Regions from separate parts of the Paenibacillus chartarius genome, predicted to be linked through region 1. Evidence: riboswitches for the same ligand, from Rfam matches in the RefSeq annotation. Region 1 holds a riboswitch; the other holds the start of a gene.
The links. A riboswitch is a leader RNA that binds a small molecule or an ion and turns the genes downstream of it on or off. The one in region 1 is predicted to bind S-adenosylmethionine.
Positions count from the first base shown of each region.

Region 2: another riboswitch for S-adenosylmethionine. It lies ahead of metA (homoserine O-acetyltransferase MetA); the one in region 1 lies ahead of ACFFK0_RS26280 (methionine ABC transporter ATP-binding protein).

Region 1 covers NZ_JBHLWN010000105.1:126,860-134,712, forward strand. Annotated here, with positions in the region: gene ACFFK0_RS26270 (MetQ/NlpA family ABC transporter substrate-binding protein) at 1-478, opposite strand, end outside; gene ACFFK0_RS26275 (methionine ABC transporter permease) at 519-1,178, opposite strand; gene ACFFK0_RS26280 (methionine ABC transporter ATP-binding protein) at 1,183-2,181, opposite strand; SAM riboswitch class I at 2,284-2,409, opposite strand; gene ACFFK0_RS26285 (response regulator) at 2,591-3,190, opposite strand; gene ACFFK0_RS26290 (histidine kinase) at 3,187-4,320, opposite strand; gene desA (Delta(5) desaturase DesA) at 4,278-5,342, opposite strand; gene ACFFK0_RS26300 (SET domain-containing protein) at 5,555-5,944, shown strand; gene ACFFK0_RS26305 (LLM class flavin-dependent oxidoreductase) at 6,113-7,444, opposite strand; gene solA (N-methyl-L-tryptophan oxidase) at 7,441-7,853, opposite strand, start outside.
Region 2 covers NZ_JBHLWN010000019.1:55,354-63,206, reverse strand. Annotated here, with positions in the region: gene ACFFK0_RS03475 (aminotransferase class I/II-fold pyridoxal phosphate-dependent enzyme) at 1-887, opposite strand, end outside; gene metA (homoserine O-acetyltransferase MetA) at 917-1,852, opposite strand; SAM riboswitch class I at 1,948-2,072, opposite strand; gene corA (magnesium/cobalt transporter CorA) at 2,474-3,409, shown strand; gene ACFFK0_RS03460 (HRDC domain-containing protein) at 3,591-4,589, opposite strand; gene ACFFK0_RS03455 (DUF3055 domain-containing protein) at 4,813-5,106, shown strand; gene ACFFK0_RS03450 (hypothetical protein) at 5,161-5,478, shown strand; gene ACFFK0_RS03445 (sugar phosphate isomerase/epimerase family protein) at 5,596-6,456, shown strand; gene ACFFK0_RS03440 (5'-3' exonuclease) at 6,863-7,750, opposite strand.

The DNA of each region.
Region 1 (7,853 bases):
CCAGCAGCGCCAGCGCGCGGCCGCCGTTCGTTGCATCGTTCGGAATCGCAACGGTAGCGCCTTCCTTCAGCTCGTCGACCTTCTTGATTTTCTTGGAGTACGCGCCGAACGGCTCGATGTGAACGCCCGCTACTTTGACGAGGCTCATATTGTTTTTCTTGTTGAAATCTTCAAGGTACGGCGTGTGCTGGAAGAAGTTCGCGTCAAGCTGCTTCTCGTTCACCTGAACGTTCGGCTGTACGTAATCCGTGAACTCTTTCACTTCCAGATTCACGCCCTGCTCCTTCAGCTTCGGCTTCACGTAGTTCAAAATTTCCGCGTGAGGCACGGCCGTAGCGCCGACCTTCAGCGTCACTTCCTTCGCAGCGGCCGGAGCCGGCGTTGCCGGAGCGGAAGCGGACGGCGTCGTCGCCTCCGGTTTGCTGCCGCAAGCGGCAAGGGTGAACAGCAGTGTTGCAGCTACAAAAGCTCTTTTCATCGTATGATTCCTCCTAAACCTATCTTTTTTTCTATGTGAATCATCTGCGGCTGAAACGTTGGACGAGTCGGTCCCCGATCATCTGCAGAATCTGCACTAGCGCAATCAAAATAACTACGGTAACGATCATGACTTCCTTTTCGAAGCGCTGGTACCCGTAACGGATCGCCAAATCCCCGAGCCCGCCGCCGCCGATCAGCCCTGACATCGCCGTGTACGACACGAGCGTTACCGTCGTAATCGTAATGCCGGCGAGCAGGCCCGGCAGTGATTCAGGCAGCAGCACCTTCCAAATGATCTGCAGGTGCGAGGCACCCATCGATTGGGCCGCCTCAATGACACCGCGGTCCACCTCGCGCAGCGAACTCTCCACCAGCCGGGCGAAGAACGGCGAAGCGGCGATGACAAGCGGAGGTATCGCTCCTTCCACCCCGAGCGAGGTGCCGACGATCAATTTGGTCAGCGGAATCGCGGCGATCATCAAAATAACGAACGGAAACGACCGCAGCACGTTGACGACGAGCGAGATTACACTGTAGAGCGGTGCGTTTTGCAGCAGTCCGCCCTTCGCCGTCATATAGAGCACAATGCCAAGCGGCAGGCCGACGAGAAACGTGAACAGCGCGGAGTACCCGAGCATCTGGAGCGTGTCCAGCGTCGCTTGCCCGATTTCGGGCCAACTGATTTTGGAAACATCCATCGTTTTACAGCACCTCCACATCAAGCCCGTTTGCACGCAGCGTTTCTATAGTCTGCTTAACGGCTTCGCCGTCTCCCTCCAGCTTGACGACAAGCTGCCCGTACGGCGTGTCCTTCAGCTTGGAGATCGTCCCCTGCAGAATCGAGAACGTTACGCCGGTCGACTGCACCGCGCGGGACAGGATCGGCTCGTATGTCGAATCGCCGAGGAAGGTAAGCCTCAGCAGCCGCGCCGCCTCATCGCCTGAGGACGGCAGCTCGACCGGGTCGGTCACCTGCTCGATGAACTCCCGCGTAACCGGATGCTGCGGCTTCAGGAACACCTCGGTTACCGGACCTTGCTCCACCAGCCGGCCTCCGTGAATGACCGCAACCCGGTCGCAAATCGACCGGATGACATGCATCTCGTGGGTAATGAGCACGATCGTAAGCCCGAACCGACGGTTAATATCCAGCAGCAGATTCAAAATCGAGTTCGTCGTCTGCGGATCGAGCGCCGAAGTGGCTTCATCGCATAATAGCACCTGCGGATCATTCGCCAAGGCCCTCGCGATCCCGACGCGCTGCTTCTGTCCGCCCGACAGCTGGGACGGATATTTGTGGCGGTGGTCCTCGAGCCCCGTCAAGCTGAGCAGCTCGCTCACCTTCCGCTCGATCTCCGCCTTCGGCGTCTTCACGAGCTTCAGCGGAAACGCGATATTGTCCGCCACCGTTGCCGACGAAAGCAAATGAAAGTGCTGGAAAATCATGCCGATACGACGCCGCTCCGACTGCAGCTGCTTCGCGCCGAGCGCCGTCAGTTCCTTGCCATCAACGAAGACCCGCCCGCCGCTCGGACGCTCCAGCAAATTAATGCTGCGCAGCAGCGTGCTCTTGCCCGCGCCGGAATGGCCGATAACGCCGAAGATCTCGCCGCGGGCAACGGTCAGATCGACCCCGGATAAAGCGTCCACTTGCTTGGATCCTGTATGGTATTGCTTCGTTATGCCTTCAAGCCGAATCATCGGCACCATAGGTCTCTCCTCACTATTGCCAAAATAAAAACCTCTCCTGCCCGGAGACAAGAGAGGTTGCAGCTTCGAATACGAATATCGAATGTCGCTCCCTTCTCATCTCTCAAAACCGCCTGAGCAATTTTGAAGGATTTGGCACCAAGCCATTCGTAGAGCGCTCTCCGCGAACTGGTTGCCGGGCTTCATAGGGCCTTGTCCCTCCGCCACTCTGGATAAGAAGTTGTGTGAACGTATATGAGATAATCAAGGTAACAGTTGTCAGTATAAATCCCGGCGGACTGCAAGTCAATACTTATTTAACACTTGGATAATAATCTCAAAACGAAACAAAGTCCCCTGTATATCCGCACAAACAGGCTTCCCCCACTTTTTCCGCATACAAAAATAGTGAGCGCTATGCTCACTTAAACCAGCCTTTATCTTTAAACCGCTTAATCGCCTCGACCCGGTTGCTGACGTCCAGCTTGTCGAGGATGACGGACACGTAATTGCGGACGGTTCCGGTCGTCAGAAAGAGCTGGTTCGCAATTTCCTTCGTATTTTTGCCGTCGGCCATGAGCAGAAGCACTTCACTTTCCCGCTCGGTGAGCGGATTCCCCTCGCTATACGCCTCGTCGATCAGCTCCGGAGCGTAAATTCGCCTTCCTGCAACTACACTGCGAATTGATGCGGCAAGCTCCTCGCTCGGACTGTCCTTCAGCAAGTAGCCGTTTACGCCGGCTTTCCGCGCCCGTTCGAAATAGCCCGGACGGGCGAACGTCGTCAGGATGATGATCTTGCAGCCGCTGCCTTTGAGCTCTTCAGCCGCCTCCAGACCGCCCTTTCCCGGCATTTCGATGTCCATGATGCAAACATCCGGCTGGAGCTGGCCTACAAGCTTGACAGCCTCATCGCCGTTGCTCGCTTTCCCGACGACCGTGATATCTTCCTCCAGCTCCAGCAGCGCGGCGAGCGCGCCCAACAGCATTTTCTGATCTTCGGCGATAACGACCTTGATCACTCTGTTCCCTCCTCCGCCTGCCGGTATGAATTCGGAATTCTCATGACGACTGTCGTACCGCAGGCCGTAACGATGTCGAAGGTGCCGTTGACGAACTCCAGCCGTTCCTTCATGCCGCGAATGCCATTGCCCCATCTGGAGCGTGCGGCATCGGCCATCCCGACGCCGTTGTCCCGCACCGTCACAACCAGCTCCGTAGACTCCTGGCGAATTTCGATAGAGCACTCCGTCGCTTTGCTATGCTTCACCACGTTCGTTACGGCCTCCTTGAGGCACATGGACAGCACGTTTTCCACTAGCAGAGAGACGTTCGTCAGCTTCGGGTCGCCTTTCACGTTGAGCCCAATCTGAGCGGCATCCAAAATTTGCCATACCAGCTGCAGCTCATCCTCCAGCTTGACCCCGCGCATATGCGTGACGAGCTCCCGCACTTCCTTCAGAGCCGTTCGGGCCGTTTGCCGCACATCGATCATCTCCGCTTCAGCCCGCTTCGGGTCGTGTTCGATCAGCTTGCGGGCAAGGTCGCTCTTCAGGCCGATCAAGCTCAGCTTCTGGCCGAGCGTATCATGCAAATCTCGGGCGATGCGCTGCCGCTCCTCCAGCTTGACCAGCTCCGAAATGCGCTTATTCGCATCCTGCAGCTGCTCGTTCAGCCGCTCCTCCTTGTTCCGGTTATACGTGTTCACCGGGAGCAGGATGACGGCGATCAAGCATAGAAATACGAACGGCAGCTGCTGCAGCAGCACGGGATTCAGCGTGGCGAACCCGTAATTGACGGCGGCGAACGTGCTGACGATGTGGATCGAATACAGGATGAAAAACGCGATGCGATTCTTGAGATTGCCGATGAAGAACGCCAGGAACAGCGAAAAGTATACATAGCCGAACAATAAGCCCATAGCGAAGGAGATCACGATCTGCACACTCGTCCAGAAATAAACGAGCCATCCTTTGGACACAAAGGACAGCACGTAGCAGATTAAATAAACGATAATCATCGCAATGCCGGAGGCGATTTCATAGCTGGATGAAGAATGAAATATAAAGTAAAACGGCAGGATATAGAAAACAACCCAGACATACGGACTCAGCCCGGTATTTTTGCGTGAAACTTGATTCCAGAATTGCATGAAGTGGCGTTCTCCTTCCGCCTTGTGCGGGATAGCCGCATGCCTTCCTTAAAGGTAACGAATGTTTTGGTTTGTTCGTCCCACAGCCGGAATCGCAGCGACTTCAAGCTTGACTTCACCGTAATCGTCGTCGCTTTCTGCAGCGATGGCACCGACTCATGAGCCAGCTCCAGGTTATAGTTTGGAATTTTCGGGCTCAGGTGATGCACATGATGGAAGCCGATGTTGCCGGTGAGCCACTGCAGCACCGCCGGCAGCTTGTAATACGAGCTTCCTTCCACTGCCGCTTGCACATATGACCATTCGTCTTCATTTTCAAAGTAGGAATCCTCGAATTGGTGCTGCACGTAGAACAGCCAAAAACCGAGAAGCCCGGAAATATAAAAGATCGGAGCTTGCACGAGCACGAAGGCCTTCCAGCCGATAAGCGCGCATAAGCCTGCGTATAACAGGACGATGCCGAGGTTGGTCAGGTACGTATTCATGCGCTCTTTGCGTCGTGCCTGCTTCCGGTTAAAGCGATATTGGATCAGAAAAACGGCGACCGGTCCAAGTCCGAACAATACGAGCGGATGGCGGTACAAACGGTAGGCGATGCGGCGAAGCAGCGGCGCTTCCGCATACTCTTCGACGGTCATGACCCACATGTCGCCCGTCCCCCGTTTATCGAGATTGCCGCTTGTCGCGTGATGGATCGTGTGCGACCACTTCCACTGCTCGTACGGAACGAGCGTTAAAATCCCTGTAATGGTACCTAGTATACCATTCGCCAAGCGGCTTCGAAAGAACGATTGATGGCAGCAGTCGTGAAACAAAATGAACGTCCGCACATTAAAGCAGGCTGCGACGACGGCAACGAGAAAGGTTAATACATAGGAAACGTCCAGCAGCAAATAGGCGACATACCATAGGCCAATGAACGGTACGATCGTGTTTGCAATTTGCATAACGCTTGCCTTGACATTCGTCTTTTCATAGGGGGTCATAGAATGTTTCAAATGTTTAATTCGGGAATCGGACATCGAGGGTCGCTCCTTCTGTACGTGACGGTTCCTTTCATTATAAAATCTTTGGGAGCACGTCATAAGTCATGTACGTCATGGAGGTGACATGACAAATGTCATATACTTTCCGATTGAATTGCGCAACGGCGGCACCTCATGTATAATTTTTATTTCAAACGTTGTGAACAATCGATGAGGAACCCGTAACAAGCGGGGACAAGGTGACGAGTATGATCGAGATTAAAACATCCAAACTGAGCAACGGCGAATTCAATCGAGGCGTATTTGCGACACAGCCGATTCCGAAAGGCACGCTGATTCACGAAGCGCCGGTCATCACGTATCCGAATGAGGATCACGAACATATCGAGAAGACGATCCTTGAGGATTATGTGTTTAATTACGGAGCCAATCATTCCGCGCTTCTCTTGGGCTACGGCAGCTTGTTCAACCATTCGTACACGCCTAACGCCACCTACGATATCAGTTTTGAGAAACTGACCGTCGACTTCTTTGCCTATAGAGACATCGCTGCCGGGGAAGAAATATTGATCAACTATAACGGCGATGTCGATTGCGACGACCCGCTTTGGTTTCTGGAAGACGATGCTGAGGATTGATCTGATTTTTGGGGTCATGGGACGAAAATGATGCAATAACCCGGGGGCGCCATGGCGGCTCCGGGTTTCTTTTTCGGGTGATTCACCGTAAGCGAACGCAGCAAGGGCAGCCGCTCCCGTCGTTTGGACGGAGCGCTGCCCTTTTAGCTGCCGATTAAACAGCTCAACTTATACGACTACTTGCCGGGTATAACGATTTTGCGGAATCGGCAGGCCGAGATGGCCGCGCAGCGTATCCGCTTCGTATTCGTCCCGGAACAGCCCACGCCGCTGCAGAATCGGCACGACTTCGTCGATGAATTCCTCCAGCCCGCGCGGCGTTGCCGCCCCGACGATGAAGCCGTCCGCTGCGCCGGACTCGAACCAGGCCTGCAGCTTATCGGCGACCGACTCCGGCGTGCCGAGGAACGTCGGCTTCGGCGTAGCGACCCGCAGCGCGACTTGACGAAGCGTTAAGTTTTCCGCCTTGGCGAGCTCCTTCATCCGGTCCGTAGCGCTCTGGAAGCTGTTGCGGCCCAACTCGCCGAGCTCCGGGAACGGCTCGTCAAGCGGGTACTGCGAGAAATCGTGGTGCTCGTAAAAGCGGCCCAGGAAGTCGAGCGCCTTGTCGATGGAAACGAGATTGGCCATCTCCTCGTATTTCCGCTCCGCCTCCTCCTGCGTCCTGCCGATGATCGGACCGATACCCGGCATAATGACGATGTCCTCCGGACGCCGGCCGAGCTTGGCGGCACGACCCTTCACGTCATCATAGTACTGCTTCGCATCCTCAATTGTCTCCTGACCGGTAAAGATTGCGTTCGCCCACTTTGCTGCAAAGCTCTTGCCCGCCTCGGACGCACCCGCCTGGAAAATCACCGGCTGCCCCTGCTTCGAACGGGCGATGTTCAGCGGACCTTTGACCGAGAAATAGTCGCCCTTGTGGCCCAGGGTATGCATTTTGGCCGGGTCGAAGAACACGCCGCTTTCCTTGTCGCGGATGAACGCGTCGTCCTCCCACGAATCCCAGAGACCTGTCGCAACGTTCAAGTATTCGTCGGCGATTTTGTAGCGTTCCGGGTGGGACGGGTGCTGCTGCTCCGTCTTGCCGAAGTTGAGCGCGGAGCCTTCCAGCGGCGAAGTGACGACGTTCCAGCCGGCCCGGCCGCCGGAGATCATATCGAGCGAGCCGAATTGGCGGGACACGGTGAACGGCACGCTGTACGACGTCGACAGCGTGCCGACGAGCCCGATCTTGGAGCTGACGCCGGCCAGCGCACTCAAGATCGTAATCGGCTCGAACCGGTTCAGGAAGTGGGGGATCGATTTTTCCGTAATATACAGTCCGTCCGCGATAAACACAAAATCGAACTTGCCTTCTTCCGCCTTCCGGGTCCAATGCTTGTAAAGCTCGAAATTTACGCTTGCATCCGTGATCGCGTCGGGGTGCCTCCATCCCGAGATGTTGCCGCCCACCCCGTGCAAAATCGCACCCAGCTTGATTTTTCTCTTTGAACTCATAGGTTCTCTCCTCCAATAGCGGTTGTATCGAATCTGGATAAGGCAAATAGGCCAAGATCTACGGAAGGCCGCTTGCCCAGCGCAAGCTCGGCCAGCGCCTTGCCGACCGCGCTCGAAAATTTGAAGCCGTGCCCGGAGAAGCCGCCTGCGACGATAACGTTTTCGTGAGCCGGATGCTTGTCGATGATAAAATGTTCATCCGGCGTCAGCTCGTACTTGCATACGGCGGAGCTTACCAATCGGCCGGCGGCCTGCGGCATGAACGCCTCCAGCGTCCTGCGCAGATCCGATTCGTCCTCGCGACAATGGCCGAACGGCACAGGCGTCTCCCCGGGCCGCCACGGCAGTCCGCCGTCATGGCGGCCGATCTTGACGCCGCCGCCGGCAATGCTGGGGAATCCGTAGTAGC
Region 2 (7,853 bases), on a different contig from region 1:
CCGGTGTTGCCCTTGGACTGCTTGTTCTGAATCGCATGCTGCGGGTGCGACTCGAGGCCCGGATAGAACACTTCGGCCACCATCGGGTGCTGTTCGAGGTGGCGGGCGATCGCTGTCGCATTCGCCTCATGGCGCTCCATCCGCAGCGCGAGCGTCTTCATCCCGCGCATCAGCAGCCAGCTGTCCTGCGGCCCGAGGACGGCACCGATCGAGTTGTGCAGGAAGCCGATCTGCTCCGACAGCTCCTTCCCCTTCGTAACGATCAGGCCGGCCAGAACATCGTTATGTCCGCCGAGGTATTTGGTCGCGCTGTGGATGACGATATCGGCGCCCATCTCCAGCGGTCGCTGCAAGTACGGCGTCAGCAGCGTATTGTCGACAATTGTGATAAGCCCTTTCTTCTTCGCCCATGCGGCGACAAGCTCAATATCGGTAACCATCATCAGCGGGTTCGTCGGCGTCTCGATGAGCACCGCCTTCGTATTCGGCCGCACCGTCGTCTCCAGCGCATCCAGATCGTTCGTATCCACGTAAGAAGCCGTCACGCCGAAGCGGGACATAATTTTTTCCAGCAAGCGGTACGTACCGCCGTACAGATCGAGAGATACGATCAAATGGTCGCCTTGGCTGAACATCGCAAAGATCGTTTGCAGCGCCGCCATGCCTGTCGATAGCGCAAAGCCGGCATCGCCCGATTCCAGATCGGCAATCGCCTTCTCGAGCACCGCTCTCGTCGGACTCTTCGTCCGGGCGTAGTCAAAGCCGGTGCTCTGCCCCAGCTTAGGATGGCGGAATGCGGTAGCCTGGTACACGGGGAAGCTGACCGCTCCGGTGACAGGCTCTTCTTGGGAACCGATTTGGGCTAAACGGCTTTCAATGTGCTTCACAGAAAAGCTCCTCTCGCATGAATGGATTATTATAAGCTAGCGCTTGCCAGGCTCTCGGACGTCAAATCGAACGGAGTCTCCTGGTAAACGTAGTAATTCAGCCAGTTGGAGAACAGCAGATTTGCGTGAGCTCTCCACGTCACCCGAGGCTCGCGGGTCGGGTCGTCGTTCGGGTAATAATTTTTCGGAACGTCGATCTCCAGCCCTCTGCTCACATCGCGGTCATATTCCCATTTCAGCGTACACGCATCGTATTCGGAATGGCCGGTTACGAAAATGTGTTTGCCGTCCTCGGAAGCAACGATATACACGCCCGACTCGTCGGACTCGGACAAAATTTCCAGCCCGGGCTTGCCGATAATGTCTTCGCGGCGTACCTCCGTGTGACGCGACTGAGGGACGTAGAACCATTCGTCGAACCCGCGCAGCAGCTTCACGTTTTGCTTCGCGACGAAGTGCGGGAACACGCCGAATATTTTTTTGTCCACTGGGTACTTGGGCACTCCGTAATGATGGTACAGCCCGGCCTGGGCGGCCCAGCAAATGTGCAGCGTCGACGTTACGTTCGTCTTGCTCCAATCCATAATTTGCTGCAGCTCCTGCCAGTAGTTCACCTCTTCGAACTCCAGCGTCTCGACCGGCGCACCGGTAATAATGAGGCCGTCAAAGCGCTCATGCTTCACGTCATCGAACGTCTTATAGAACGCCTCCAAATGCTCGGCGGATGTATTCTTGGATGTATGAGTGCGCGGGTGCAGCAGCACGAAATCGACTTGCAGCGGCGTATTGCCGATTAAGCGAAGGATTTGCGTCTCCGTCGTTTCCTTCGTCGGCATCAAGTTCAGAAGGGCGATGCGCAGCGGTCTGATGTCTTGATGGAACGCAACGCTCTCATCCATGACGAAAATATTTTCTTGATTGAGCACTTCTTTGGCAGGCAGATTGTCGGGAATTTTGATCGGCATTCCGGTACCCTCCTTAATATGTGAGAATGAGATGAGATAAGAAAAGGCCCTTCTCCATTTCAGAGAAAGGCCATTCGTCGTATAAGCAATGTCCTCTCTCATCTCTCAGAAGCTTACGCCTCCGCAAGATTTAGCACCGTGCCTCGTCCGCAATATGCGAATCGTTCGGCCGGTTGCCGGGTTTCATCGGGCTAGTCCCTCCACCAACTCTTGATAAGAGCTTACAGGTATTCAGTTATGTAGCAACTCTACATCTAGAGTAATGGAAAAAGCCCCGCCGGTCAAGAGGATTTTCCTTCCTCGGCAGCCCTCTTAAGCACGAACCATTCTCCCTTATCCGCATACCATACTATACAAAAAAAACATCGAAAAGGCCTTGCTCCACGCTTGAAGAACCGATATCGAACGAGTATACTTACAGAGTGCTCGACACGAATTTTCCTCGATGTGAATAATGTTCAGCCCATTCGGCAATAAGGGGGGATAACGATGGACGGTGACCCGACGAGTCGCGGCGTAACCTTGACAACTCAATACATCACACGAAGCTGGCCCGGGTTCGTCTATCGTTGCCTCTAGCCCGGTATGCCCAGGCCCGCTTCCAGATAAGGGGTGGATCCGATGAAAATTCGCTTGGTGCAAAACGGCGTATTCACATTGATCGAAGAGCCTACGCTCACCCTTACGCCGCCTGATAACGGCTTTTATTGGATCGACGCTACCGTGGAGGATCTGGAAGTGCTTCAGCCTCTGTTCGGACTGCATGATCTTGCCGTGGAAGACTGCTTAAGCGAAGAAGAGCAACGGCCGAAAATCGAATTTTATGATACGCACTATTTCATTGTTATCAATAGCATCCGGTTCGATGATGAAGAAATTTTTCTCCGCGCGTTAAACCTGTTCTTAGGCAAGCACTACATTATAACGGTTACCAGGCAAAAAATTCACGAGCTGCGGATGATCAAGCCGTTCCTGTGGGAAGAAGAAGTGAACGCAGCCGACCACTTTCTATATCAGCTCGTCGACTTGATCGTAGATAATTACACGGCCGTCGGCGACCGGATCGAAGCGAAGATCGAGAAGCTCGAGGAAGATATTCTCATGCATACGAAGCAATCGCACCTGAACGAGATTATCGGTCTGCGAAGCGAAATCTTGTGGCTGAAGAAGGTGCTCGTGCCGCAGCGCGACGTGATCGGAACGTTGAACAAGAAGGACTTGAAGCTGATTTCATCCCAGTGGCAAAAATACTTCGGCGACGTTTACGAGAACGCGGTGAAAATCGTCGATACGTTCGATACGCTGCGCGATTTGATGGGGAACTTGCGGGAAGCGTACCAGTCGTCCGTCGCGAACCGCGCGAACGAAATCATGAGAGTCTTTACGGCGCTGACGGCGATTTTCGTACCGCTGACGTTTATTACCGGTATCTATGGAATGAATGTTGATAACGTTCCGTTTATGCATGTGCAATACAGCGGCGAGCTGATCGTCGGCGCGATGATCGTTCTGGGGATCGCCATGTTCCTGCTGTTTAAGAAGAAAAATTGGCTTTGACGGAACCGGTCAAATAGGCAGTCTATCCTCGCCGGAGGATGGGCTGCCTATTTGCTTAACGCCCTCTAGCCTCGCGAAGTCCTCGGTCCAAGACCGTAAAACGTTTATGATCATCCTTTTTCCTATCTCTACATAATATCTTGCCTCTCGCTCCCGTCCCATCGCTTAAAGGTGCTCTAGCTCAAGCGGCGGCCAGCTTCTCTTTCCGATATTGCAGCCGCATCAAGCGCAGCCACTCGTAAGCCCGATCCAAATCCAGCGCCTTTAACTCATCCTCCGTATACATGCGGTGCAGTACAGGCTTTAAATACCTGACGCCTTCCAGCTCAAAGGCGCGCCGTGCCTTGCTGCGCTCGGCTTCGGGCACAAGCTCGAGCTCCGTCTTGAGCAGCATCTCGATGTCGTAGCCTTCTTGATCCAGCGTCTCGATCCGCTGTACGATTTCACGGCGCGACAGCGACAGCTCGGCGGCCAGCGTCTCCACCCGCTGCCCGCGCGCCATGCCTTCCAGCAGCTGCCGCTTCTGCTGCTGAAGCGTCTGCTCCGTGCGCAGCTTCAGCACCTTCTGCTCGCGCAGCCAGGCTTCGAACGCCGCCTCGCCCAGCGCCTCCTCCACCCAGTCGAGCGGAAATGCCGTCGTGCGTTCGAATGCCGATGTGACGGCAAGCAGCTGCGGACCGTACAGCTTAGCCTTCTGCTCGCCAAGCCACGGAATTAACGCCAGCTCTTCAGGCGTTTGCGGCAGGAATGCCGAGATTAAGCGCAGCACGCGATTGGTTGCCACCAAGTATGCCGCTTTGCTTTCTTTCTGAGCCTGCTCCCGCCGCCATTCCCGAAGCTTCTCATAAGCCGCTTCATTCGTAAATTTGTCGCTGTAGCATTGCAGCATCGCATTGAACCGCCCTTTGCCGGACAGCTCCATTCGTCCTTCAATCGTCGCTTCAACGAGCGGCGAAAACCCTTGCAGCCACTTGTCCTGCAGCTGCATGCGGAACGTCGTCAGCATCTCGTCCCATGAAATGCCTTCGTACCACACTTCCTGCGTCGTCGGGCCGTCCGCCCGGGCCTCGTTCCAAATCACGTTCCATACGCCATGCCGTTCGCCGATCGTCACCTGGGCGCTTACGGCATGCCCCTCCGCACCGTCCTTCTCCAAGCTGCTCATGAACACCAAATTCATCGTTACTCCTCCTTAATTCGCTCTCGAATTTTCGTTCAACAAAGCAAAAAAGCACCTTCTCTCACGGATGTACGACATTCGTACGTCCAGTCAAGAGAAGGTGCTTCCTTCCGCATTTATTGAATTATCCAAATCATACCATGCGGAACGAGCCCATGCAAGGGGGTTTTGATTTTGTTCCCTGCCGTTTTGCGATATAATCATGGTCATAGGAGGGATTTCCATGTCCGATTACGATTTTTTATATGACCATACCGAACAGACGTCGACGCGCTTCGTTTGCTTTATCGGCGAATCCATGCGTCGCTTCGACCTCGCGATTATGACGACGAACCGCTACTACGGCAAGAAGGTGATCATCGATCTTCAAAGCAGCCGCAGCGGCATTATCGGTCCGGACGATCTCGAGGAGGAAGGCTACCTGGAGCACGCCTTCAAGCTGACGGAGGAAGAAGCCGCCGAGCTGCGCGCCTTCCTGGAACAAATCGTAGGCGCCATTAATTTCACGGATATTTAATCCAATTGCGGACATCCTACATAGGAATACCCCTGAATGAAGGAGAGGTTTCCTATGCAGGATATTCCGCAAGATGAAATCGCTGAAGCTCGCCGCCATCAGAACGGCTTCAAGCGCGAATTCCGCGATGAAGGCACGGATCTGGCGACCGTCGAATCGCAGCGCAACGACCTCATTCCTGAGGAGTTTCCGGAAGGCCCGTACGGCACCTCCCTGGAGACGGAGTCGCTGGGCAAAAGCACGGAATGGCGCCGCGACCAGCGTCCGCCCAACCGGCAAAGCTACGAGAACCGGGAGCTCCACGAGGGGATGCAGCGCAATTATCCGGGAGATCACGAGACGCACGACGAAACGGCCGGAACAAATCGATAACCGCCGCCGTTACCAACGAAATATTGAGACAAACGTCCGAAAAAGCGGTGCAGCTGCGCCGCTTTTTTCGTATACAATTGGGACTATAAAGCACTTGCACAGGGAGGATTGATTGGTATGTTGAAAGGGCTTACGCGAGCCGGCATCGGCGATGTCGGCGGACTGGACAGCTTCGTGCGTCTCGCGGCGCAGCACGGCTTCGACGCCGTCGATGCCGGAGGCCAGGAGCTTATTGACCTCATCGCTCAGCAGCAAAGCGTGACCGGCGCGAAAGCTTGGCTCGAGGACGCCGGTCAAGGACGCGTGCGGATCGGCTCGATCGGCCTGTCCGTGGAATGGCGCCGCGATGAGGATACGTTTCGCGCAGGCCTCGCGGGACTAGCGGCCGAGGCGCAAGCGGCATCCGCGCTCGGCTGCACGGCGTGCTGCACTTATATGTTACCGTCAACCGATTGGCCTGCCGCCCATTTCGCCATCATAGCGACACGCAGGCTGCGCACCTGTGCGCAGGTGCTCGGCGCCTACGGCATACGTCTCGGGCTCGAGTTCGTCGGCCCGCATCACCTGCGGACGAAATGGGCAAATCCGTTCCTTAGGACGCTGCAGGAAACGCTGGACTGGATCGACGCGATCGGCGAGCCGAATGTCGGCTTGCTGTTCGATGCGTATCATTGGTACACGAACGAGCTCGGCGTCCAAGACATCGTTCGGCTGCGCTCCGACCAAATCGTTCATGTCCATATCAACGACGCACCGGACGTTCCGGTCGCCGAAGCGCTTGACAACGGACGGCTGTATCCGGGAGATGGCGTCATCGATTTGGCCGGCTTCCTGCGGGGACTGAACCAGATCGGCTATGAAGGCGTTGTCGCCCAGGAGATTTTGACGCAGACGCCGCCCGCCGGAACGCCGGAGGAGCTGGCAGCCCGTTCGAAGCAGGCGTTCCACCGTGTCTTCCAAGCGGCAGGACTGGAATAGCCAAGGATAAATGCGCCGTCCTCAATGACGGTGCGTTTACCGTGTCGGATTCAGCTGGAGCATAAAACGAAGTTTTATACTCGCTGATGTAGCAAGAAAACGGCTTGCAGCGTCCTTGGACGAGTATATTTACGGCGTTAATCTGGTTGTGCAAAATAGTGCAACAGCCCGACAAGGGCTTAAACCGCACAGATTCCTGTACTGCTCTGAACAGAGCAGTGCGGAGCGTCTCACATGACGCCAGACGAACGGTACTGTATACATAAGTCCAAGAGATCGTTCGGAACCGCTACCTCACCGAAGCGAGTACGATATTTCACAACTAATCCGCTGAAATGTGACTCGCATAATTCCCCAACCACCAAAAAAAGGCGCTCCGGACTTCACCGGAACGCCTTCCTTTCTTCTACCCGATCTTGGCCAGCAAGCTGTTCGCTTCCTTCATCAAGCTCTCGAATTCCAGCTCCATAAACTTGCTGCGCACCAGCTCCTCATCCGGCCGCCAGCGGCAGGCCTCCACATCGCATTCGATCGGCACGTCGCAGCGGATCGTCGCCAAATCGCGGCATAGATGCAGCATATCGAGATCCTGCTCAATCTTCTTCCGCACCGACGCCGTCAGCAACTCCAAATTGCTTAAGATACCGTCGATAGAGCCGTGCTCCTGCAGCAGCTTGACGGCGGTCTTCTCCCCGATTCCCTTCACGCCCGGATAGTTATCCGACGTATCGCCGGTGAGCCCCTTCAGATCGATGATTTGCTCCGGACGAAGCTGGCGTTCTTCCAGCAGCGCAGCAGGATCGTACACCGCGTACTGGGAAAATCCTTTCTTCATCAGCACGACGTGAATCCGGTCTGCTACAAGCTGCAGCAGATCGCCGTCGCCGCTGACGACGAACACATGTTTGTCTTCCGCGGCGAAGCGCTTCGCCAGCGTTCCGATACAGTCATCGGCCTCATAGCCGCGCAGCTCGATGTTCGGGATGCCCAGGCCGTCCGTCACGTTCCGCACCAGCCCGAATTGCGGGATCAGGTCGTCCGGCGCCTCCGGACGGTTGCCCTTGTAAGCTTCGTAGCGGTCGGAGCGGAACGTTTTCCCGGACGTATCCCAGCAGCACACGACATGGCTAGGCTTGAACCGGCGTATCGCATCGAGCAAGTACCGGGTAAAGCCGTAAACCGCATTCGTCGGCGTCCCGTCGCTCGTGCGGCGAATATATCCGCCGTAAGCGGAAGCAAAATATCCGCGGAACAGCAGCGCCATCCCGTCCACAATCAATATTCGATCCGTCATCGCGAATAATCTCCCCATAAATAAACTACAGTTACTATTACACGCCGAATACGGATTTTCCTGCCGCAGATCCGGCCAAACCCCGCAATTCCATCAATTCCCG